DNA from 2 places in the Peribacillus sedimenti genome. Region 2 is predicted to be linked to the other one. Evidence: riboswitches for the same ligand, from Rfam matches in the RefSeq annotation. Region 2 holds a riboswitch; the other holds the start of a gene.
The links. A riboswitch is a leader RNA that binds a small molecule or an ion and turns the genes downstream of it on or off. The one in region 2 is predicted to bind cyclic di-GMP.

Region 1: it holds a riboswitch for cyclic di-GMP, as region 2 does, so the genes downstream of both, V1500_RS23285 (hypothetical protein) here and V1500_RS06875 (hypothetical protein) in region 2, are expected to answer to the same signal.

Annotation. Positions count from the first base shown of each region.
Region 1 covers NZ_CP143547.1:4,743,977-4,756,205, forward strand. Annotated here, with positions in the region: gene V1500_RS23275 (ATP-binding protein) at 13-1,701, opposite strand; gene V1500_RS23280 (C40 family peptidase) at 2,460-3,128, shown strand; partial or broken gene V1500_RS23285 (hypothetical protein) at 3,687-3,912, opposite strand; cyclic di-GMP riboswitch class I at 4,375-4,466, opposite strand; gene V1500_RS23290 (acyltransferase family protein) at 5,199-6,269, opposite strand; gene V1500_RS23295 (hypothetical protein) at 6,917-8,158, opposite strand; gene V1500_RS23300 (SH3 domain-containing protein) at 8,651-9,199, opposite strand; gene V1500_RS23305 (VanW family protein) at 10,023-10,958, shown strand; gene V1500_RS23310 (hypothetical protein) at 11,439-12,229, opposite strand, start outside.
Region 2 covers NZ_CP143547.1:1,376,392-1,388,620, forward strand. Annotated here, with positions in the region: gene V1500_RS06870 (Gfo/Idh/MocA family protein) at 356-1,264, opposite strand; cyclic di-GMP riboswitch class I at 1,639-1,730, shown strand; gene V1500_RS06875 (hypothetical protein) at 1,800-2,495, shown strand; gene V1500_RS06880 (HD domain-containing phosphohydrolase) at 2,615-3,517, shown strand; gene V1500_RS06885 (NAD(P)/FAD-dependent oxidoreductase) at 3,705-4,931, opposite strand; gene V1500_RS06890 (DUF421 domain-containing protein) at 5,482-6,186, opposite strand; gene V1500_RS06895 (hypothetical protein) at 6,546-6,698, shown strand; gene V1500_RS06900 (alpha/beta fold hydrolase) at 7,553-8,314, shown strand; gene V1500_RS06905 (patatin-like phospholipase family protein) at 8,333-9,247, shown strand; gene V1500_RS06910 (CPBP family intramembrane glutamic endopeptidase) at 9,448-10,221, shown strand; gene V1500_RS06915 (YjcZ family sporulation protein) at 10,468-10,560, opposite strand; gene V1500_RS06920 (glycosyltransferase family 4 protein) at 11,923-12,229, shown strand, end outside.

The sequences.
Region 1 (12,229 bases), 1.7 Mb from region 2:
AGCTGGTGCTGACTATTTTGATGCGAGTGGAAGGATAATTGTAAAACTAGTACCCTTATTCTCTTTACTTTTGACCTTAATCTCTCCGCCCATGGCTTTAACAATACTATATACGACCATGGTGCCAAGTCCTGTGCCTTTGTCTTTCGTTGTGTAAAAAGGTGTTCCCAGCCTCTTCAGTTGCTCTTCGCTCATCCCTGTTCCGCTGTCTGTGACACTTAATGATGCATGAGAACCCGCTTTTGTTATAGCGACACTAAGCTCTCCCCCTTCTGGCATTGCTTCAATCCCATTCTTGATCACATTAATCAAGCATTGATGAAGCTTGGCGGCCTCTCCGGAAATATACACTTTTTCCTTAAAGGATACATCAATATGTACATTATTCATATTTGCATATGGGCTTACAACCGTTAAAACATAATCCAATTCTTCAGTCAAATCCAATACCTTTACGTTTTCAAGCGACGGCTTGGCAAAGGTCAGATAATCCGTAATAATATGTTCTGCACGTTCCAGCTCATCCAATGAAATCGTGAGATACAGCATCTTATCCTCATCAGTATGATTACGCTCCTTTAACAGCTGCAGAAATCCCTTAATTACAGTTAGAGGGTTGCGCACTTCATGAGAGATGCTCGCAGCTATCTCACTGACTGTCTTCAATTTTTCAAGTTCCCTCATTTCTTTCGCCAATTCCCTAAAATTATTCGTATAACGGCTGATGATAAATACAGAAATAACAATTGCAATAATGACTACAAAAGATCCTATGGTTATAAAATTCCGGCCAATTTGATTCGCAGAAACCGCCAAATCTTTTTTTCCAATAACCGATATGTATTTCCAGTTTTGATTTGCCGAAGTGGTCACATGTAAAACAGATTTTTCGCCGTCTACGTTTGCCTCAAATATGCCGTCTTGCCCGATTGCTCCCAATTCGGGAATGTTCAATTTAGAAATTGGTTCAAAATTTAGTTCGGGCTTTTTAGGATGAGCAATAATCGTGCCATCTCTTTGCGTTAAAATCACATACCCTGTACCGCCTATTTTCACATCATGCATCAGGCTTGTCAGACCGTCGAGACTGACATCCAGCCCCATTACCCCGATTCTTTTGCCATCACGTTCAATGGTGACAACATTACTGACTATTTTATGGGGTATTCCAGATGAAACATAAGCACCTGTCATCAATACTTCGCCTGGATCCTTCAAGGCCTTAACATACCAGGGCCGCTTTCTTGGATCATATCCTGGGAGAGTGGGCCCTTCAGGGTATTGGACATACCTGCCATCCTCCGTGCCCATATACACATACATTGCATCAGGATGTTTTTTTCCAAAGTGAGAGAAAACTTCATAAATTTCCTTTTCCAACGCACCATTTTTGCTTGGCTGCATCTGGACGAATGTCCCTTTCTTTTTCATATCCTTATATGTCGTTATGCTGCTGTCCGCCTTCAGCACTCGCCGGTCAGTCGCCTGCATATTTAAATCTTCCTCTAATCCCTTAAAATACAGCGAGATTGCGTTATCTACCTTTTCGATTTCTCTTAGACTAGAATTCACATACTCCTGTTCAGTCATTTCCCGGACCTTTCCATTGGCAAGAATCGTAATAATGGAAAGGGGAATTAATAAAAGAAGGAGCGAAAACAATATCAGCTTCTTCTTTACTGAAAACCATTTAACTTCCATGACAAACTCCTTTTATCGCTAAACTGAAACATAATAATAATGTCAATTTCCAGGTATATTCTCCAATCTTAATATATTTTTTTGACTGATTAAAACCCTGTATTTGTTTTATTTTTTTATGAAGTCTACTACATTTCAGTGTTTCTTCTTATGTATGGTAATTGGCTGAACAAACGTAATCCTCTACTACACTTACCACAGGCTAATCTCTGTCATTCAGAAAGAGACAGAACAATAGGTCGATATCATGAAAGATGTATTTGAAAATGCACAATAGGGTGTAGAAATATCAGTTGAACTTCAAATAATTCGCTAGAATCCTAGACAGCACCCGAACCATCAGTCCGCAAATTGTTGAATTACCGACGGTGCAACAAATATCCGTCACCGTTCAGGAATTTGCATAGTATTATTACCTTATTGAGGAGGGAGTTAATTACACATGTTAATAACTGCAAGAATAAAAACGTAGCTGAATTATTTTAAAAGCCTACATAACGGGCTAATAAATAATACATTTTTATTACATTCCAGAAACACAAGCCCTCCACTTTGATAAAAATCTGCCTTTTTTGACCCGTTTTTTCGCATCATAGATACAACATAGTACCTACAAACCAGAAGATAAATCCACCCATTTAGCTACTTTTGGCACTATCACCCGAATTTTGTAATCTAATTGTAATATCCCTGTGAAATTGTCGTAAAATGTTTGTTATATAGTAGGTTTATCAGCCACACCAGGAGGGTAAAACACTATGTTAAAGAAAATTGTCGCAATAGTCACTCTTGCCATAGCAATCATAATAGTATCACCAACCTTAGGTGAGGCAGCAACACCAGCAAAAACAACCATTAAATATGTAAATGTCGTAAACGACACTTTAAATATGCGCACCACTGCTTCAGCAAACGCTAAGATCATCACTGAGCTAAAGCCTGGAACTCAGGTATCTGTACATAATGAAGCGAACGGATGGGCTAAGGTAACAGCTTCCGAGAAACAAGGCTATGTAAATGCAAGATATCTTTCCGCAACTAAGCCTATTGCAGCCACTGCAGCATCATCATACCGTGCAGTAGCAATCAACGTGGCAAAAAGCAATCTAGGGGTCAAATATAGATGGGGCGGAATTACTCCAAGCGGATTTGACTGTTCTGGACTTGTGAAGTATTCCTTTGACAAGGCAGGCAAAACTTTACCGAGGACAGCTGCACAAATGTACAGCACAGGTGCACGCGTTTCATCTCCTCTTCCTGGGGACCTGCTATTCTTTGCACCAAACAAGGCGTCTAGACCAACACATGTTTCCATCTATCTTGGAAATGGTCAGATGATTCACTCTGCTTCATCTAAAGGAGTTTCCTACTCCTCTACAAGCAATTCATACTGGAAACCCAAGTTTATTGGAGCAAAGCGCATATAATATCTCAACCACCAATCTGTTGATTGGTGGTTTTTAATGCATTTACGCATAAGGGCTACAGAATCTGGTGCGCCATCGCTGCCTTAAGAGACAATGAATTTTCCAACTTCCGAAAGATACGAATGGGTGCTGACATGTACCTGGACGGCAGTGGATCTACTACATATACAGCCGAGTCCCCTACCGAACACTTTTTATATTAAATAGACCATCCGACTGGAAGGAACGAAAGGGTAGCAAACTCAATATTGCTGGTTTCTGCCCCCTCTGAGTGCTGTTTCTGCCATACATTCAACCACAAGGGATTTAATAAAATTTCTTGTAAAAGTGGAAAGGTGTTAAAAGAGGAAGACATATTCAATAACGGAGTGACGTAAACGCGAAGTCCTCTCAGGATGGTAAGCTACTTGGTATAGCTATGTAGTTGTCTAGGTATTTCTTCACAGGAGAAGATATAGGGATGATTGATCCGGTGGCCCAATTACTTCTCCTATTCAACTATATCCACCCAAATATTCTGCAACTGTGAGGTGGATATATTTCTATTATTTATTTATATCATTCCTTGACCTTTTTTATATTCCTTGGATGCCACTTCCACGCACTCTCTATAATTTGTTCCAGTTTTATTTCTGTTTCCCAGCCTAATTCTTTACGTATCTTATCTGAGGCAGCTACAAGTCTGGCAGGATCAATTGTAATCCGTGCCAAAAACTGAGATTTTATCTCTTTGCCCCAGTAAATGCTGATGAATAATAAGAATTAAATGAGTCTCAGGATCATGATATACCTGGACCGGCAAGCCGAATCGGAGCAAAAGCGCAACATCTCATTCCTTTATCCCTGATTATTCGAATCGATAACACTACGGTATTCGCTGTATAATAACTTATAATTTTTAGGTTTTCATATACGAAATTTTTTCTCTTCCATTGGCATGTTGAACCCTATCTATCTACCCAGCTAAAGATCTTAGGGATACCATTGAATCAAAAAAAGAAAAAGCCACTCACCAAATCTCCCCTGTATTGAGAGCTTTGGTGATCGACGCGCACTGTCACCGTTTAATACATATCTTTTCTACTCGATGCTCTGCTTTAAAAGGGAAGCTTTTTTCTGCTACTATTCCAGATTTTTATATAGTGGTGTCCTTCCTCGGTCCTGAATACCTTAATACCTAGCATCCTAAAAGGTGTCCAGATTTCCTTCATTAATAACAAAGGCATGTAATCCTTTTCATCCTCTTTGCGGCAGCCCGACTATCATAGTTATCGATTCGGTAACATTAGATTCGTGGCTTTGCGTCCTTATCTTTCAATAAGTTTGCATTTCTCCAAAATTATTGCATGTTCTTACAATTATTATAGAAATAACTTCCAGAGTTTTTCCATGATAACTTTTCCAATAATTATTACAATTTTCGACTTACACCTATCAACGAAGAGATAGATTGTTATTATCCATATTTCCATTAAAAAATGAACTAGCTTTGTCACTAGTCCTTAACATTGAGTTCAACTTTTATTAGTTTTAGTTATGGTGTAACCAACAACAGACAACGGCATACTTTTCAAATCTGACAATCCTCATCAATTAAGGTCAGATCTTTTGCCTTAGGATGCATTGTTAATAGTGTTAAATCCTCTAATGACACCGCAGCAGCACATACATGCAAATCTTCATACCTCATTTCGCCAACACTTATATCGGTTACCATTTTACTACCGTTTTTTATAGTAACAGTTAAGCTCTTTGCTGACTAAATCCTTTGATATCCTTACATAGCTATTTTCATAAACTGAAATAGCATCGCTGCTTCTTAGCTGGTTGGTAATGTCAGTATTAGATCGACACAACAGCAACAAAATTTCATACCCCTATCCCACTGTACAAAAAATATGATACAATAGACTTACTCAAATGGTAAATTTTTCTCAAAGCAAAAACATCCCCTCGATCAAAGGGGATGTTTTTCTTATGATGCGAATATTTCATGTGTTGAATAAGCTTTAGTTAATTTAACGTTACTTAAGCCTGGCTAATGCAATTCTCAAATAAAAACTGTTCTTGTTAAGCAGCCTTTGGCTCGACTTGGTAGCCTGCTTTTCTCTTTCCGACTCTTCGTTTTACATTACCTACTATATAACTGCCAAATGGCAAAGCATGAATAATTTTAATAATAACTATTGATACCGCCAGGGTAATAAAGAAAAGACCGATGACCCTTGTGCTTGTATGTTCAAAATATGGGGCGACATAGGGAGCCAAAAACCGTTGAACCTGCCAGTGCACAAGATAAATTCCAAAAGAATAGTTGCTTATCAGATTAATGACTTTAAGGTTCGGTACAAGCTGGCCCCATGCAAAAACAGCAACGATGATGGCAAGTACTAGAGGAAACAGGTCATGCCTGTAAGATGCCACCCTAAAGTTTCCAGATTGATAAGACATGAAGAAGTAAAATATGGCGATAGCGACTCCCACTAACGAAAGCCATTTATACTTCCAGATTTTTTTGGCGAAAGATTGATAATGCTTCCCTATTATATAGGCTATTGCAAAATAACCGATCCAGGCTGTAAACGGAATTTTTAAGTGATTTCTATTTTCCTGTACAAATGGAAGATTTCCATTAAGTATTGTTAAATGGGCGACCATAATCATCAAACTAGCTGGAAGCAGCCAGTTGGTCGGGATTTTGTACTTGGTAATCACATAATGGAGCAAATAAAATTGAAAAATGATTAAAATAAAATATCCTTCATAATTTCCCATGACTAAATTGAGAAATATTCTTTCACCAAGATCGGTGCCAGGAGTAAAGTGTTTCGTAACAAATGCATCGATAATCGCAAAGGCCGCATAGGGCGCGAAAATCCACTTAAATCGTTTGGACCAGAACTTTTCCGGCAGACGATCAGGATATCGGTTTGCAAGGATGATTTCTGAAAGGACTATAAAGGTAGGAGTCGCATAACACAAAGCTGTCCGCAGCATATTATAATGTTCAATCTCTGGATAGCCTACTGCTCTGCCTGTTTGTGTTGTACTATGCAGGAAAACAATACTCAAACAGGCAATGGTACGCAGTAAATTCCACTCTTTTATCATCTCAGATACCTCTCTACGTTTTTTCAACATATAATTTTCCTTTTCCTTACTAAGGTAACATGAAGAAAATGTTGAAACAACAGGCATATGGTACCATATCGTTATATCTATATCTTTTTATTAACCTTTTATAAATATGAATGAAAACAATTATAAAAATTAAAAGGTATATTGATATAAGAACACACAGAGAGAGGACCTAAATCTTTAAATGAGGATATAAAGCTGGTAAAGTTCTTGCTTAACTTTCTTCATAAGTCACATTTTTAATGCGTTTAGCTATATTGTAAGATTTAATCTGTTAATTTAGCTTAGGAGGGGGTTGAAGCGGTTGACAGAGGAATTGTAATAATACCATTATTGAATGTTTTATGCAGTGGGAATGTTTGTAACTTCAGGCTACTTTGAACCAAATCTATCAAACTTTAAGATAACTAAAATTAAGAAGAAATAAAAAGGACATGCGCTCCGTACATACCGGATTCATGTCCAATAAACGCCGCCTAACGAAATCACTAAATTCACACGGTAGGTTACTTACCTATAGTGTTTTCAAGCATTCTCGGTAAATTATCTATCGTTCTATAAATAGAAAAAAGCACTCATTATGATGAACGAAAGAACGGATTGGCTTGTTGGAATCCAGCTTTAGTTCGAGAAGAGGACTTCCAATTGCTTTATCGAACCGTGAAGGTGAATATTTGAGTTCCACCAAGCTTTGTCCCTGTAGTCCCTTTCAGATTCCCACTGATGTCCACGCGGTATTTATGCTTGGACCTAATATGGACATCATTCACATTCAGCAGGATTGTATTATTCTTCAATACAGTAATCGTCATATTTTTTGTAACATCCACTTTCCCGCTCGTAACATCATAAACCTTGACGTATCCTTTTATGTTTTTCTGTGTAGCGGACGACAGCAGCTTACTCAATACAAATTCAACATAATTGTCTTTTCGGTCGCCGGATTGTGCATCTATATAATACTTTTCAACTCCAGTCGCCCCATTTTGGATCATCGTTTTAGCTCCATAGCTTGGGACGGTTTTTTCTACTCTATAAATCCTTAATGCATTCACAACTGCGGTGTCATATTTAAAACCAGAACGCTCCAATATCACACCATTCACTGCGACTGCGTATTTTCTATTATTGATGAATGCAGGTGTAACCTGGCTTATCGTTAATCTTCTGCCATCTGGAGAAAGTGTGACTTTCCCTGTCTTCCGTAGTTCCGTACCTGTTACGATGACTCCTTCAAAATCCTCCAATTTATAGGACTTAGCCAGCTGTAATTCTACTGATGAATTAGAAAGGACACGCGCTACTTTAACAACTGGGTTTAATCCAGAGATTTTTTTAGTAAGATATTCTATCTTTCCATTTAATACTTTATTCACGGCTTTTGTAAGTACTTGACGGTTTTTAGGCCCGTATACTTTTTCAATGGCCAAATATGCCTGATTCTTCTTATATTTAGCTAAGCCAAGGGTGCCACCCAGCGCTTTTACATTTTTAGACTGGGACGCTGTATCGATCTCCTTATAGAAGCTGGAAATTGACCTTAGTGCTGTCACATACTTCTCGGATCTTTGAAGATATATTTTATAGCTATCGAGGATAGCCTGGTATGCTGTAGCATCTTTCCCACCGTAAAGTGTTACGTCTTTGGTCGCCGCTTCATAGGCAGCTTCCCCTTTTTTGATAAGTGCTATCATGTTTGAGGCAGGGACTGTCTTGCCCGTATTCCCTATCTTGTTAAGCTCTGCAAAGGGTGCGTACATTGCTTTCTTGGCGTTTTCTACTGTTGTTTTTAGATTAGTAGCTGCTGCTGACTGGATTGGTGCAACAGCCGCAATAGTCGAGAACCCAATTGCTGATACTGTTGCAAGTTTAATAGCCTTCTTTTTCATCATTTTCTCATATCTCCTTATTGTTTGATAACGTTCGAGAAAAACTGTGAATAAAAACCAATCTTTTACAATAAGAAGATTATAATAAAATTTTTAGAAAAACAAGATAAAAAAATTAAATATTAAAAGTATGCAAAATAGTCTAAAAACATACGGTTTATTTAGCTATTTATCGACAATATTTCATTTTTTTCGAGTTACTATTTTCCATTGTGTGTATAAGTAACAAAATGGGAGAATCGCGATATCATTGTTTAAATTGGTAGGTACCTCATCTTCATATGTCACTGAACTGGCATAAAATTAAAAGAAAAAAGAACCTTTGCTTCGAAAGGCTCCAATTACCATTTCCAACGATATGGTTATACGTTTTTTATTTTTTAATCCTTCTTAGTTAGGCTATTAACCTTTATTTTTGTCCTGAAAACTACCCTATATAATCTATGCCCTTTTTAATTTTTAGTCATGCAATAGGTCAAGGATTTTATTTAGTATTTATCGTACATATTTGTTGCTAATAAAACCGATAAATGATTTATTGTTCACATTATACTTAACCTTATACCACTCATTTTTCGACCCAGAAACCGCAATGAGATTTACTCGCGTACCATAAGGAATAGTTATAATCACCTTGGATTTTGAACTAGCTGATTTTCTTAAATACAATCCATTCACACTATCAATAACGGCATAATCTGCTGAAATGTAATTCGCGGATATATATTTTGTTTGAACATATCCTTTAATCATCTTTCCGCCACGTGTTTTGTGAGTGACTTGCACCCAGTGATTAGCTACGAATTTTTTTACTAGGAGAGTATTAGGGGTTGGAATGGGATCGTTAGATTCATTATAAGATTGGTTAATTGTAGCGATTTTTTTGCCTACGGGTTTATTAAAAATATCTGCTTTTTTACCTGTTATATAAACTATATAGTTGGATTTCGGACTATTTGTGGTTGCAAAAGCAGTTTCACTTGATTGAAAAGGAAGCAAACTTATTAAAATGACGAACATAATAAAAGCACTGCGTTTATTCAATGAACACCCTCCTTACTGATGATCAGTTCTTAGTACTTCAAATCTTATTCGTTACATTACTCTTATCCGCCCAAGTAGAAGAATATCTACTGTCATAACAATCTGGTCCTCGGCTGTTCCACCCCTTTCCCCATTTTCATGTTACATTCATAATAAAACATCACAATTTTAGTACGTCAAGCAAAACTTTCGGGAATAAATCACCCTTTCAAATCATGTATTAAGCAATAATTCTTCTTCATGTTACCAATAATCACTTTATGATTCATTTACTTTTCGGTGTAAATTTCCAACAAATCACGACTTAAAATTCAGGATCTATAAAAAACACTACCGTTTTTCCTACCCTGGCTTCTTCATCAGTAATGTGTGATAAACAAATATTCGTGTAAAACCCCACGAAGGAACAATTTAACCAGTGTCTAAGAGCATTTTTGATGTAACTGTATAGTACTTCAATATATACGGTAGTCTATCATCACTTCACTCAGACTTTTGTGACTAAAAATATAGATAAAGATGAACCGGGTTATACAGTGGTGTTTAAAAAAAGGCGGTATTACACAGCAATGAGTAATATAAATCTAATAATTATCTCCAAGTTTCCTAAGTATGATCTGAGCAATATTTTTGTCAATTAGTGTCGCACAGTTTTTTGTAATATTCGAAATAAGTAATAGAACTTGTAGCGTGGTTGAAATATAATTGGGAAAAGAAGTAAGAAAGAATTGTTCCAGGAGGAGATGAGCCCAAAAATATCAGTTATGGCATTGATACTTCCGGTCATGAACATAGGAAAAATAAATAGTGCGGGTGTGGGGAATTGAAAAAAAATATTGCTCTTATTGGTTTGTTTTTGATGTTGGGGGTATTGGTTTTTTTGGGTTTACAGGAGGGGGTCGCTTTGGGTTCCTCCAATGATTCGACTCAAGTCATAACTAAACATATTACAAAAGATATAACTGTTGCAAACAAGCAATTTGCTGAACCAGTACTGACTTTAGTGGACTCGAGAAATGGAACCGTAATAAGAAAAGTAAAACAATCATTGCTCAGTGATAATCAAGCTGTACAAACTATAGCAAAACAGCTAGAAGTAAAGTTTGATCGCCCAATGATTCCCATGAGGAAAAAGGACAGTCGAATTGAACCGGGCCAAAGCCGTGTCGTACTTGACAGTAAAGAACTTGTGCACAGATTGACAGGGGCAACGGCCTTCCAGAGAGAAATAGATGTGCCAATAAAAGAAACAAAGCAAAATGTACACAAAAATGATTTGTCCAATATAGGACGTTCAGTATTGGCTTCTTATACAACGAGCTTTAACGGATCCGTTGTAGGGAGGAGCAAAAATATAGAGCTATCCGCTCGAGCGATAGATGGAGTCATCCTTGGACCAGGAGATCGGTTTTCGTATAATCTTATTGTGGGCGAACGTTCGGTTGAAAGAGGGTACCAAAAGGCAAACGAAATCGTCAACAAACAATTAGTTGAAGGAATTGGCGGTGGAATTTGCCAAACATCCAGTACTTTATATAATGCAGTAGAACGATCTGGCTTAGAAATAACAGAACTTCACCATCATTCAAAACCAGTCGGGTATGTGCCTATCGGAAGGGACGCTACTGTATCATATGGCGGGTACGATTTTAAATTTACAAACAACAAAAGATTCCCGGTTATGATTAACACCGTTTACCAACATGGAAGTATTCAAGTACAAATCACAACAGCTCCACAATATGTAGCTAATAAATAAAAAGACAGGTCCCATTGATAGCCCTGCCCCATTCATACACTAAGGAAAACCGCCTTTTTCAGGCGTTTTTTTGTTGAAGAAAAAAGAGTAAGAGGGATATTGCATCAGTTTACATGTTTTATTCGCATACGTTGAGTCAATGTTAAGGGAGCAGCTCCCCCTCTCGTTATAGCAAACAAATACCATTTTCGTTACGAAAGGGACCGGGTACTCTCTCTTTGACTAATCAGAAAAAAATACAGGGTCTCTTGTTCCCATTTTAACCGAAATCATAGAAAGAATGATTCTTATAGAAGAACCCTTCAGCAAGATTGGACAGCCAGCTATTAGAACATAAATAAAAAAAACAGCATCCAATTAGCCAAGTTGGATGCTGTGATTACCTAGGTTGGAATGTCCCTTGCTATTGTTTCTACGTTCCTTTGCATTTTATGAAACCTAGTACTCTAATACTTCTATATTCCTATTTCTACAGTGACCTTAAAAAGACTTTATCACCCGATACAGTACACTACGTTTTTTGTCCAATGTTGCTAGAAATTCCTGTTCTGAAGCATCTGCACTCAAAAATTTCGTCCTATTAATCTTTTGAGCTGTTACCTTTTTGTTGATATTCCACACCTCCTGAGTAACTTTTAATGTAATTCCGTTTAGGCCTCCATTATCTGCTGGAAGCTTATTTAGTTTTATCTCAGTGTAAGATTTTCTTTCATTAAAGTTCTTATCTACTAAAATATCTGTTTTTAGGAAGTTTCTCTTATCGAACATTCCTGATTTTTTCATCTCAGGTAATGATTTTTTAAATTCCGCCTTGAATTCCAGTAGCAAGTTTTTAAGCTCTGTTACAGAAACTACTGTATCGTCTCCTGTCACTTTATTCAATTCGTTGACTACAGTAGCAAATTCTTTAAGAGCTTTTTGGTCCCTTGACAGGTTATCAAGAAATGTTAACAATAGTCCTGGTACCTCATTGGCAAATACTTCAGCATGAATTTTGTGGCCTTTTACATTCTCTCCATTTACCTTATAAGATATATTGGTATCAACATTAATATGTTTAGGGTTGGGCAGGTCCTTCACCACTGAAGGAAGCAGTTTGGATTGAATGTTTTGAACGAATTTTTCACTTGAACCTGCATCCTGCATTGGAAGGCGGATGGCCTTGGAAGCCTGATCCAGAAGTAGTGACATTTGTGTTTTATCGGAATATAACTGGAATGGAATTTTGCCTTGTTTAAGCTGAACAAATCCGCCAATTGAGAAGGTGTCAG
Region 2 (12,229 bases):
TAGGATGGCTATTTTTTGAAAATACATGTAAACGGTGAGAAAAGGCTAGTATATACAGTCCTAGAAACAATCAAAGAGCAATATGGGGGAGGCTGAGATCAGCTGGGTCTGACTGAATAAAGAAAGGCTGAAGTTTAAAGGGGATAGGGGAAAGAGTTGAAAGAATGGGAGGTCTGGCAAAGTGACAAGGAATCGTATGTGGATATTTCGTGCTTTTTAAACCGGCAAAGCTGTCATTTTACTATAAAAAACTCATGCATTTCGAGATTAGCTATTTTTTAACAGGGCAGTTTTACATAGATATGAAAACAAGCCAGAACTATCTCTGGCTTGCCATTATATCGATATTATATGTTTACGAATCTTGGTTTATCTTGATAACGATTCTTTCGCAAATCTCATGAGTGATCAAGGAATCTTGAATCGATGGATCGGGAGTTTTATTATTCTGTACACAATCGATAAAATGGTCCACGATTTGATAGAAGCCCCGCTTGTACAAGGTCGGCTCCCAGTCGCCGAATTTAGTTATGCTTATCTCTTTATTATGAAAATGTGTTGTTTCCACAAGGCTGTTTACTACATATTTATGTCGTCCTGTATGATATTCAATAGTTTCTTCTGTAACGCCGCCATTTCTGTTCATGACTCCGATGGCAATACAGCCGTCGCCAATTAACTGGATCACCAAATGATCCATTATATCGTCATTCATTAGGAACTCTACCTTTACATCCTGTACCGGACTTCCCATTAAAAATCTAAGCGTATCTACCACATGGATAAAATCCTCTACCACAAACCTCCTTACATGATCCGGAGCAGCGAATCTGTTTTTTTGCATGAGGATCAAGGACGCTTTCCCATGCTCCTTAAGCTCATCCACCCTCGGGATAAACCTTCGATTGAAGCCGACCATTGCAATCTTGCCACTCTCTTGTGAAAGCTGGACAATTCTTTCGGTTTCCTCATAATTCATTGATATAGGCTTGTCTACGTAAATATGTATTCCGCTTTGAAGCAATTTCTCAGCTATTTCAAAATGTGCTTCTGTCGCCGTACTGACAAAGGCCGCATCAATGTTTTTGCTGATCAGTTCGTTCACACTGTGGACAGTTTCTTCCGTTCTATATTTCTTGGATAATCTGCTCAAAGTCTCAGCATTTCTCGTGCACAGGACCAATTCGATGCCTTCTTTTTCAGAAAGGACAGGGAGGTACGCCTTTTGTGCAATATCCCCGAGTCCAATGATTCCTATTTTCAATTTAAATCACCCCACTGGTAGCGTTTATGCGTGTAAATATCTTGATATGATAACGTGGTGTGCGACATAAAGGTCGCACGCTCCATTTACATTCATTATGACCCAGGCAGAAAGTGGATTTCAAGCAATCTGGACTGTGCCCCTTACCATGCATTAGGTTCAGTACTTGTGGTAAATGGCGGGTGAGTAGACACTCTTACATAAACCGCATCAAAAATACTAGTTTTTCCTAAATTTCTATGTTATTTTGCTGCATTTTTCAGCAGTATAAATAGATTTTTTTAAAAAAGTCTTAATAATTTACATAATATTACAAAAGTAGACATAGACTTGGTTCATTTTTCCCTTTATAGTAAAAATATACTAAATTACATATTCAATAAGGGCAACCTATCTGAAAGGATATGGACGCAAAGCTAAAGGGGCTAAAGCAGGGAACATTTTGCTATGCCAGCCAGTTGCAAACCTAAGGGCCCTTTTGCAAAGAAAAGGGCCTTTTAATATTTCGATATGATTAAAGGAGAGGGGTAGTTTCATGAAAAAAGTATTGGCGATTTTATTTTCAGCTCTATTATTTTTAAGTGTAGGATCCCCTGCATTTGCATCGACAGACGATGATATTTCAAAAGCATTGGAAATGATCGGAAAAACAAATAGAGAGATTGATGAGAAGATACAAAACGCAGTAAAAAAGGCTGATGAGCTGCATGGAAAATACTTATACGAAGTACGTAAGATAGAAGAAGGCGACAAAGTCGTTAAATTAAAAGAAGAAAAAGCAAAGACTTTGGCGGAATTAGACCAAGCTAGAGATGCAGATAGCAGAAGTAAATTAAATGAGAAACTTTTAGAGATTGATAGAAAGCTGGCAGAAGAGCAATCTAGAATACAAAGCCAAATGGCAGCTATCGAAGCAGAGATAGAAACAACAACATACCAGATGGTTACAGAAGAAGATAAGGATGAAAAGAAAATAAACGAAAAAATAAATAAGCTTAAAGAGAAGTTAGATAGTAAAAGTCTAAAATATCAGGAAAAAACAAAACAATTTACAGAGGATCTTGATAAAGTCATTACTACTGTTTACAATGAAACACTTAAAATGTCCAATGAAGCGATTAAAAAGGCTGCTGAAAAAGGAGTCATTGCAGAATGCAGCTGGACATTGGTCCGCTTTGCTGACAGATGGGTGTGGATTGATCCTGTGCGCGTCATTAAATTCTCACGATAGCCTTTAATAAATATCCATTGATGGTAATACATGGTTTGTTATATGATTGTAATGAGAAAACGAGTCTATTTTTAAAGTAGGCTCGTTTTTTATGCAACCATAATTTAGAGGTGGTACATGTGGCTTTTACCATAGGGAAAAAGAATTCTTTCATAGAACAAGTTTCTTTTGATTTGTATAGTATTGGTTTGCTTGCACATGGAGACGGAGTCGAATGCATGATACAAACTATTGCATACGATAATGAATTTTATGTATATCCCAGTGACAACCCTAATGTAATGGAGTTTTTTTATATTTTGCAAGGTGAAATGGTTTGTGAGCTAAATGGCGAAAAAATTAGGCTTGGACCAAATGACTATTATTCAGCAAAAAATTTAGAAGATCCTGTCCATTTTACCACCATAACAGATGTAGTTTATTTATGGATAATTACTGAGCCAACCTTTTATCAGTTAAGTGATAGTGTTACAGATTTAAAAAATAAAGTGGATGAAGTTGAGAAAAAAGACCGATATACCCTGAAACATAGTGAAAGAGTCTCAGTATATGCAATGAAAATTGCAAAGAGCTTAAAGCTATCAAAGGAAAGACTCGAGAATTTATATATAGCTTCCCTATTGCATGACGTAGGAAAAATAAATACACCTGAAGAAATTCTAAACAAGCCTGGCAAGTTAACGGACGAGGAATTTGCAATAATAAAACGTCATCCATTGGATGGGGCGGCAATGGTTAAACATCTCTATTACGATGGGATAGCGGAAATCATTGAACAGCACCATGAGAGATTGAATGGTACCGGTTATCCGCATGGATTAAAAGGTGATGAAATTCTTCTGGAAGCCCGCATTATTGCAGTAAGTGATACATTTGACGCTATGATAGAGGACCGTGCCTATCGCCGGGGATTAGATATTCAGTTTGCTGTCGATGAACTAAGAAGGTTGGCTGACACCCACTATGATCCAGAAGTGGTAGATGCCTTTGTAAAAATATTAGAAGAAGAGGGTCGGATTTGATCGGATTCCAATCCTGTAACACGCATGCTAAAAAGGATGATTTGTAAGTTCAGCATTTTAATTTTTGTTCATTTTATGGTTGAAAGAAATAAAACATGGCGTCCAGACTTATCCTAAAGCAGATACTCTATTTTTTATCCGTTTTATAATATAAATTATAGGGCACTGCCAGCAGTGCCCTGTTTTACTATTTTTTTTGTAACAAAGGACGGTCCTGCAAGTACAGCTCCATATCCGGGCTGTTACCTTCGACAATTTCCCGGACAATAATTTTAGAAAGCAGCTGGCTATATACAGTGCCATTGTCGCCAAAACCCATTAGGAAGTAGCTTTTGGGGTACTTGTCGTATTTTCCGATTATGGGAATTCCGTCTGACGTTCCTCCATAAAAAGCCGAAAGATAATATTCCGCCTCAACTTTTATATCCGGAAACATGCTGTTGAGCTGTTCAATGAGTTTATCCTTTTTTTGTATCAGTTTTTTGTCCCTCTCCTCAGGTTCAGTTGTATTTTCATCCAGGCCTCCAATAATGATACGGTTGTCGGTGGTGGTACGCATGTAAAAATAGGGGCGCGCCGTCTCCCAAATCAGTGTCCGCTTATACCATGAAGAGAGGTCATCGACTTGATTCGTTGTTACCGTATAGGTGCTGACAAAGGATGCTTTTTGCTCCTTTTTTATATCCGTGTTTTCGTAGCCGGCTGCAAAAATAACATAGCGGGCGGAAATGGTATGCCCGGCCATTGTTGAAATGATCGTCCGTTCCGTTTCTTCATCATACTTCTGGTCAGTCATTTCTGTTTTTTCAAAAATGCGGACACCCTTTTTGGCGGCGTAATCAAATAAGCCGTGGGTAAATCTAAAAGGATTTAGTTCAGCATCATTATATGAATAAATCGCTGCATCTCTGCTAAATGGATATTTGGACTCAATATCTTCCTTTGTCAGAAAGGTCAATTCAAAATGATGCTCTTTCAGGAATTCATACTCTTTTTTCAAGCGATCGATATCCTTCTCTGAGCTGGCAGCATAAAGGGTGTCTCTGAGTTTGAATTCACATTCGATTTCGGCTGCCTGGGACGCCGCCTCGATTTCTTTGATTGCCTCTTTCAGCAAATATAGATGCCTTTGAATATAATCGTTTCCAAATGTTTTAACTAAATCGGTAAACATCTTTTCCCCTGAATATTGAATGAGTGAGGTGTTAGAGGCAGTACTGCCGCTGCCCACTTTTTGCTTTTCCACTACGATCACATCAAGGTCAGTTCCTGCAAGGTAGTATGCACACTGTGCACCGGAAGTACCTCCTCCGATTATTAACACATCACAATTGAGATCCTGCTCCACTGCTGGATAGGATGGCGCGTCGGGGAAAGTCGTTGGCCAAAAATATTTTCCTGATTGTAAGTCCATATCCTTCCTCCTACTCATTGTACATACAGTTAATATTTCCAAACCGCTAAAACACATGTAGTCTTGTTTGCGCCTGAATAGTACGCTGGGGACAACAAATGGAATGGCGTGATCGGGCTTGCAGTGCTAGCCCTAAATAATGCGCCAGCCCGGAATTGACCACGATAAAGCCACAGCAAAGGGAGGAGAACTTCTCGACACTATCGTCATGTCTTGGGCGGGGGATGATTGAACTCAATCCACAGAAGGGAGGTTAGCTTTGGAGTTGTGGGTCTATAGCAAGGGATTTATGCGAGCAATATATGAATATGAGTATTATCTTACGGTGGGCCGCGAACAAAAAAAACACCTTCCTTTATTGCAGAAGCATTTCCCGCATTTCGTCTATATGTTGGGCTCTGTATCAAAAGACAGTTTAACAAAGAGATAGATTGTGATGGGGAGCAATTAACCGTAATTATATAGAAAATCCCGAGTTGAACTCTAAAATGCAGGGGGGAAATTTTTGTATGTTGGAAGAATATCGCCAGGCACAAATCTTAGTGGATTTTCATTTATACAAAAAAACGTGCAGATTTTCCTTCCTATCAAGGGTTGCTAGGAGAACGTTTTTGACTTCAGTTTGATAAAACCGTTCCAAATGGGTAATCACCCAACGTTCATCTTTGTGAGTTTCTTTTAATTCGGTTGCATTTATTTTGCCATCCTTTATTATCGTCCTTGGCAAATTGAATGGCTCTGTCTCCAGCTTGCAAAGCGCAGGGGTCAGAGGTTCGTATTTTGGGTCAAGGAAAACCGAAAATTTACCGCCTGCTTCCGAGATTGCCAATGCTACTTTCTTCACATCACTTATTTTCTCTTGGCGCAGCTTCTCCAATATCATATCAATTGAGATTCTTGCTTGTTTTAATCCCTGATAAAGGATTTCTCCGTCCTTGATAATGGTGACTGGAGGGTGGGTAATGAGCACCCTAAACCAGGACCACTTAAGGCTTAGAAAAATGCCCCCAAGATAGAGGATCACAATTACAACCGTTGTAATCATTGCTCCTTTAAAGTCCACATCGGCTTCTGCCAATGGGTGGGCGATAATGTCTCCGACAACCAACGCAATAACGAAGTCCAGGATTTGTAATTGGGAAATAGCACGACGCCCTAAGACTTTCGCAACAATCACCAAAAAGAAAAAAGCAAGTGAACCCCTTAGTATCCACCCGATTGCAGTAAGTGTATCGTGGCTATGAAAAAAATCCATAAGACCCATCCTTTGCTCTAATCTTTTACTTAGTTTTACACTCAGGTCAAATTTATAACCTGTAGTCATTTTATTTAGCACATCAATTTTGCTGGGCCAATGGAATGTTCAGGAGATGGTTTAATAAAGATAATATGATAGGAAACATTTGTGGAGAGGGGGGCATGGATTAAAAGCCGGCAGGCTGAAATACAAGAAACTGTAATGGATTCGACACCAACCGGATGGGTAAAAATCACGCACGATTTGGGATTGGCTTTGTTTCTCCCGCTGTTACTTGAATTGTATCGGGTTTATTATTACACCTTATCCTGAAAATGATGGCCATTGGATTTTCCTAATCTGGAAAGGGGTTTGCATTGGAAGGGATACTTATATTAGTGGTTGTCGGACTAGGGCTTCGCTGGCAAACAGCATCATTTATACTTCCGTTTATCATTTTTCCAGGCGGCCGGGTAAGTAAAGGATTGGTTTATGGATTTACCAATTTAGGGTTTAAGAGATTGCTATAGTGTTGCCAATTCTGTTAATTACTGGACTGCATGCGGCGGGAAACAGTATAATTAAAGTAAGAGTTTTGCTGCATATTTAGATTTACAAAAAGGAGTGATCAAGGTGCTTGGTTTACCTAATAATGTAAACGCATACAAATTTATTACACCCTTGCTTATATCCGGATTTTTCTTCTTCCTAAGCTTTTATTTACGAATTTTAGACGTCTACTGGTATGTATTCACACTTCCGTTTTATGCCCTGTTTTTAATTATCTCCTTATATCTTTTTTATCAAACTGACAAGAAAATACAAAGCCATGTTGGCGATGTAAATTGGAGCCGCTATTCCTTTTACCATAACTCTGTCGGCATTTATTTTGTATTATCTGTTGTTTTATTCTTTGTGTCCGTTATTTACATTCCTTTCTATAATGATGGCGGGCAACTTTTCATCTGGTATTGTGCCCCTATGAGTCTCCTATGCCTAATCAGTTTAATTAACTCCAGGAAAAGGTTAAAAGAACACACCAACGATACGCCTGCGAAAACGGGTACATGATGTGTTTATATTCTTTAGCTTTTACAGTATTAGCTTTCATTAAGAAACTATTCTCGCCTGATGTTTTGGTTAAGGTATTAAATTCTTTCTTTTTAGATTGTTAGAATTAATATTTTCTTATGTTTAAAGATTATAAAGAATTTAGAATAATTTAGAGCTGCTTAGGCGGCTTTTTATTTTTTCATAGCATTCCTTTTCAGCTTTAAGTGTGGATTGAATCTTCAAAAGGGTTTATCTTACAGTTTTTAAGGTATAAAAAATAAGAGTTATGTGTTGATATCCTAACAGCATTCAGGGAAGGTGGATGGAACCAGTGCCTTTCGTTAACAATAAAGGAAATCATATTTATTATGAAGTCAAGGGCAATGGGACCCCAATCGTATTTGTTCATCCGCCAGTATTTCCAAGCGAAGTGTTCCAGGGTCAGGTAAACGATTTATCACAGTCGTATAGAACAGTTTTTTTTGATTTGAGGGGACATGGAAATTCGTCGCCTAGCCAGACTGACTGGGATTTTTCCGACATTGCAGAGGACCTGCTCTGTCTGTTCGACCATATAGATGTTAAAACTGCCTGGATTTGCGGATACTCAGCGGGTGCTTCGGTTGCATTCGAATTCACTAAAAAATATCCAGAGCGGGTGGAAGGCCTGATACAGATTGGCACTGCACCAAAAGTTGCAGACCCATTTTTAAAAGGGCTGGTAAAAGGAGCGATGTTTCTGGCGGGCAGACATATCATGTTTCCTTTAGCTTTTGTTGGATCAATTGTTAATATTAATACATTTGACAGGTTTCTTCGATTGTACAAAGCTTCAAGGCGGACCAATGCGGCAGATGCACATTCATATTACAAAGCATTCCTTCACTATTCCTGCCACGATTGGCTCCCCTCCTTAGAAAAACCTGTTTTGCTTGTATATGGAGAGAAGGACAGGATTTCAGGAAGGTATGCTGATGAATCGGCTCGTCTTCTTCCAAACAACCAGCTGGTCATAATTAAAAAATCCAGTCATGAAGTTCCGGGGAACCATACTAGGGAATTTAATAATATAATCAGGACCTTTATTAGATAAGCTGAAAGAGGGTATCAGATGGAAACTGGTTTGGCACTTGCCGGCGGCGGAATCCCAGGCTGTACAGCTATAGGCGTGATAAGGGCGTTGAATGAAGCCGGAATAACGATTTCCCATATAGCAGGAACCAGTTCAGGCTCAATGATTGCTGCCTTGCATGCGTTCGGTTACAGCCCATCGGAGTTGGAGGAAATTGTTCCGACACTTAACAGACGGCATCTCGATCTCGACTGGCGGGCTATTCTGAAGAAGGCATTATTTCTGAACCGTGATTTTGAAGGGTTATTAAAAGGAAACAGGCTGAAAGGACTTATGGATGAACTGACTGAAGGAAAGTCCTTATCATCGTTGCGAACTCCGTGTGGGATTGTCGCAACGGATATGGATCAAGAACGCATATTTGTTTTTTCCAATACACATGTCAAAGGCTATGATTGGGATGATCAAGCTCTCATAGGTGAAGCAGTAAGGGCAAGTTTTGCCATTCCGCTATTATTCCAGCCGATGCATTACAAGGGAAGGACATTATATGACGGGGGCATTTTAGTGAACTGCCCGGTCCAGGTTTGTAAAGCAATGGGAGCAAAACATGTGATAGCTGTAGACCCTATATCGCCGATGAAAACGGCTGATCGGCCGGTTGGGTTAAGTACCTTGCTGCATCAAGTGATTTATTTCCATCTAAAAACACAAATGAAGGCAGAGCATAGTTTTGCAGACTTCGTGCTATATCCTGAATCGCCGTTTGTCAGTGCTTTGGATTTCCAAAAAGCAGCTGATTTCATTGACTTGGGATATAAGGCCGCGATGAAACAAATGGAGGAGATCAAGCAGGTGCTTGAGGAAAGCAATCATAAATTACAGGGATTAACAATAAATGATGCTTCATCTTGCGCTGGTTGCGACAGGCGTCAAACGGACTGTGAGGAGTGATTGTCTTTGGAACCCGGAATGAGCGGCGAACAGTGGAAACTGTTTGATAATAAATGGAATAATATATAGTTCAAACAAAGGCATGGAAAGCATCCATTGCCTTTTTTATTTTGCATCAAAAATCAATGGAGGAAAATATTGCTAACATCATATAATCAGAGAGAATGAGAAATATAATGTATTAAGAAGGAGACTATACAATGAACCGGATTGATCTGAAACTCTCCCTGCTGCTAGCGGCAGTGTGTGCCATTGGAGCAGTTATATTGGTTCCTTACCAATTGGGGAACATCTCGGCAGAAGTGAGGGAGGAGATCCCGTTAACGACTGGCCAGCTGACAGGGATTACAGCACTGCAAATGATTGTCACAGGCTTTATTCTTTCATTTATTGGATTTAAACTTGTTAGAAGAACGGGTCTGACAGTAGATATTTTGCAATCCTTATTTTTGAAAGAGGATAAAACGAAGTTTCAGAAAAACGGTCTGATTGCATCCATTGCAGGCGGGATTATGTTTGCTTTTTTCACGGTGGCTGCAGACCGATTTTACTTCGCGGATAAGATTGAGAAGTTAGGGGAGGGTGATGTACACTTTTCCTTCCAGGGCTTGCTCGCTGGAATCCTCTACGGAGGTGTGTTTGAGGAAGTCATGCTCAGGCTTTTCTTCATGAGTCTGCTCGTCTGGATTCTAAAAAACCTTTTTGCCAGAAAAAAGGATGAAATTCCTGCTGCAATTTATTGGAGTGCCATTACTGTAGCAGCTGTTTTGTTCGCAGCAGGACATCTTCCAGCCACAGAGGCGCTGTTCGGCGACCTTACCGCTACTATGATCGCAAGGAGTTTCCTCTTGAACGGGTTGGGAGGGATTTTGTTCGGCTACCTCTATTGGAAGAAGGGGCTTGAGTATTCCATGATAGCTCATATGTTTTGCCATATTGGCATGCAAGTTCTGTTTATCCCGCTGCTGTATTAAAAGGAGCTATATTTTGGACGTAAATCTCATCAAAAAAGTGCATTTTTTCTGTATGGAATGAAGATTACTGATTTTTTTTTAAAAGTGCATGGACAAAACATAGACCTTTTATGAATTGCCAGCTTCATGTTGGTCCTTTGTTAACATTAACGGCTGCTCCCGGAAGAGAGCAGCCGTTAAATCGTACATGAGGCAATAAATTATCAGGTGACATACTTACCAGAGACTAAAGCGCCTTTTTCCAGATCAGTAGCCGCCCCAGTAATAGCAACCAACGATGATTAATAGGATGAATAATACAACGATTAAGGCAAAGTTTCCTCCATAGCCATTTGCCATTTTATTCACTCCTTTCTAAATATCTACTCGTCTTATAATATGTACAAGCCAGAAAAAAGGGTAGGGCGCTTACGCTATTTTTTATCAATTGGGCTAATTCGTGGCATAGAAGGATTCCGTTCACTCTTAAGAAGGATGGCTCGGTCACATATACTAAAAAATACGTTAAATAATATAGTGGAAGGAGATTAGATGTCCATTTTGAATAGTTTACTAGCAGCGATTGGTAGTGTATTCGTTCAGTTTTTGTTCGAAAGGCAGAGATACAAGGGCAAATTGCCAAAGCTGATTTACATTTTAGTTGTAGAGGTGGTTGTATTTACAGCTGGCATCCACTTCCTCAGTAAAATCTTTTAACTATATACATTGAAATTAAGGTTTTCTATAAAATGGGTGTTGATTTCCGCTGCACCAAGGGAAGCTTCTTTGCCATAAACCTCACAGGGACAGGTGGTTTACGCCTATCACGATGCGTTCGCTTTTAAAACACGTTCGAGCATTAATTTAAGATTTCGAGCATAGCCCATGGAGTTTCGCTCATAAATCGAGGATATCGATCATAAAACCTCCTAGCTCGAGCATGAACTCAATATTCACAGGTGTGTAAGTTCAATTTTTGAAAAATGAGTATATAAACATGGTATATATGTAATTCCAAGAAGAAATCGGCCTGAGTATAAGATCTTTTTAGTCTAGGCACTCGCCTTTTTGTTAACATCCTATCAAAATGCGATTTGCGGCAGACTAAAAGTCATGTAACATCGCACTCGGTTAGCAGCTGAGCAGGCAAAGTTGCCATTTTGATCCGTAACAGAAACGAATTCAGAGGATTGTACCTATCACATGCGGCTACAGCCAAAGTATTTCTGTAGATTTCATTTCAGGTAGAAAGACCGTTGGAAATTTACAATTATTAAGGTGAGAAATTTAAATTCTTACAAAACGGGATGCGAAGCTGCCTCCTGTTTTTGTTATCTTATTCCGTTTTTCGGTAATGGCCGTATAGCTTTTTACTTTTTTTGGCCTAATCAGTAGTTTTCGAATAATGTACGCATAGCTTTTTACTTTTTTTCCTTATGCAGATACTCGAATAATCTCCACATGCTTTACTTTTTTTCCTCATGCAGATTTCTGTCCATTTCTACTTTACCCTTATCCTTTTTGCCGGCTGCAGTCTGACAATCTTCCATATTCCCATTATTACCTTTTTGGCGGAAGAGGACTTATGCCCATTTATTCCATCTATACAACTTTGTAAAAATCCTCAAAAAATCTTAATTTTCTATTAATACCCTCTACATATTCATTCGCAATAATATAACCAAGGCGTAAGTATTCAGTTGATGACTGAGGTGGTGTTGGATGAAAAGTGTATTGATGGTAGTGCAAAATTTTTACCCTGAAATTGGGAGCGCAGGGAATCGGCTGAAGAACGTATACCTCAACCTGAAGCGGAGTGGCTATGAAGTGACGGTGCTGACGATGACGCCGAGCTATCCCAGCCGGGGCATCTATGAGGATCAGCATTTTTGGGATGAAACAGAAATAGACAGCCAGGATATCCTCAGGATACAGCCAGGGAAAATAAAGCGATATACACATAATCTCTGGTATCGGCTGTTTCACTACTTGGAAGCAATGCTGTTATTTATCATCACCATTTTACGTA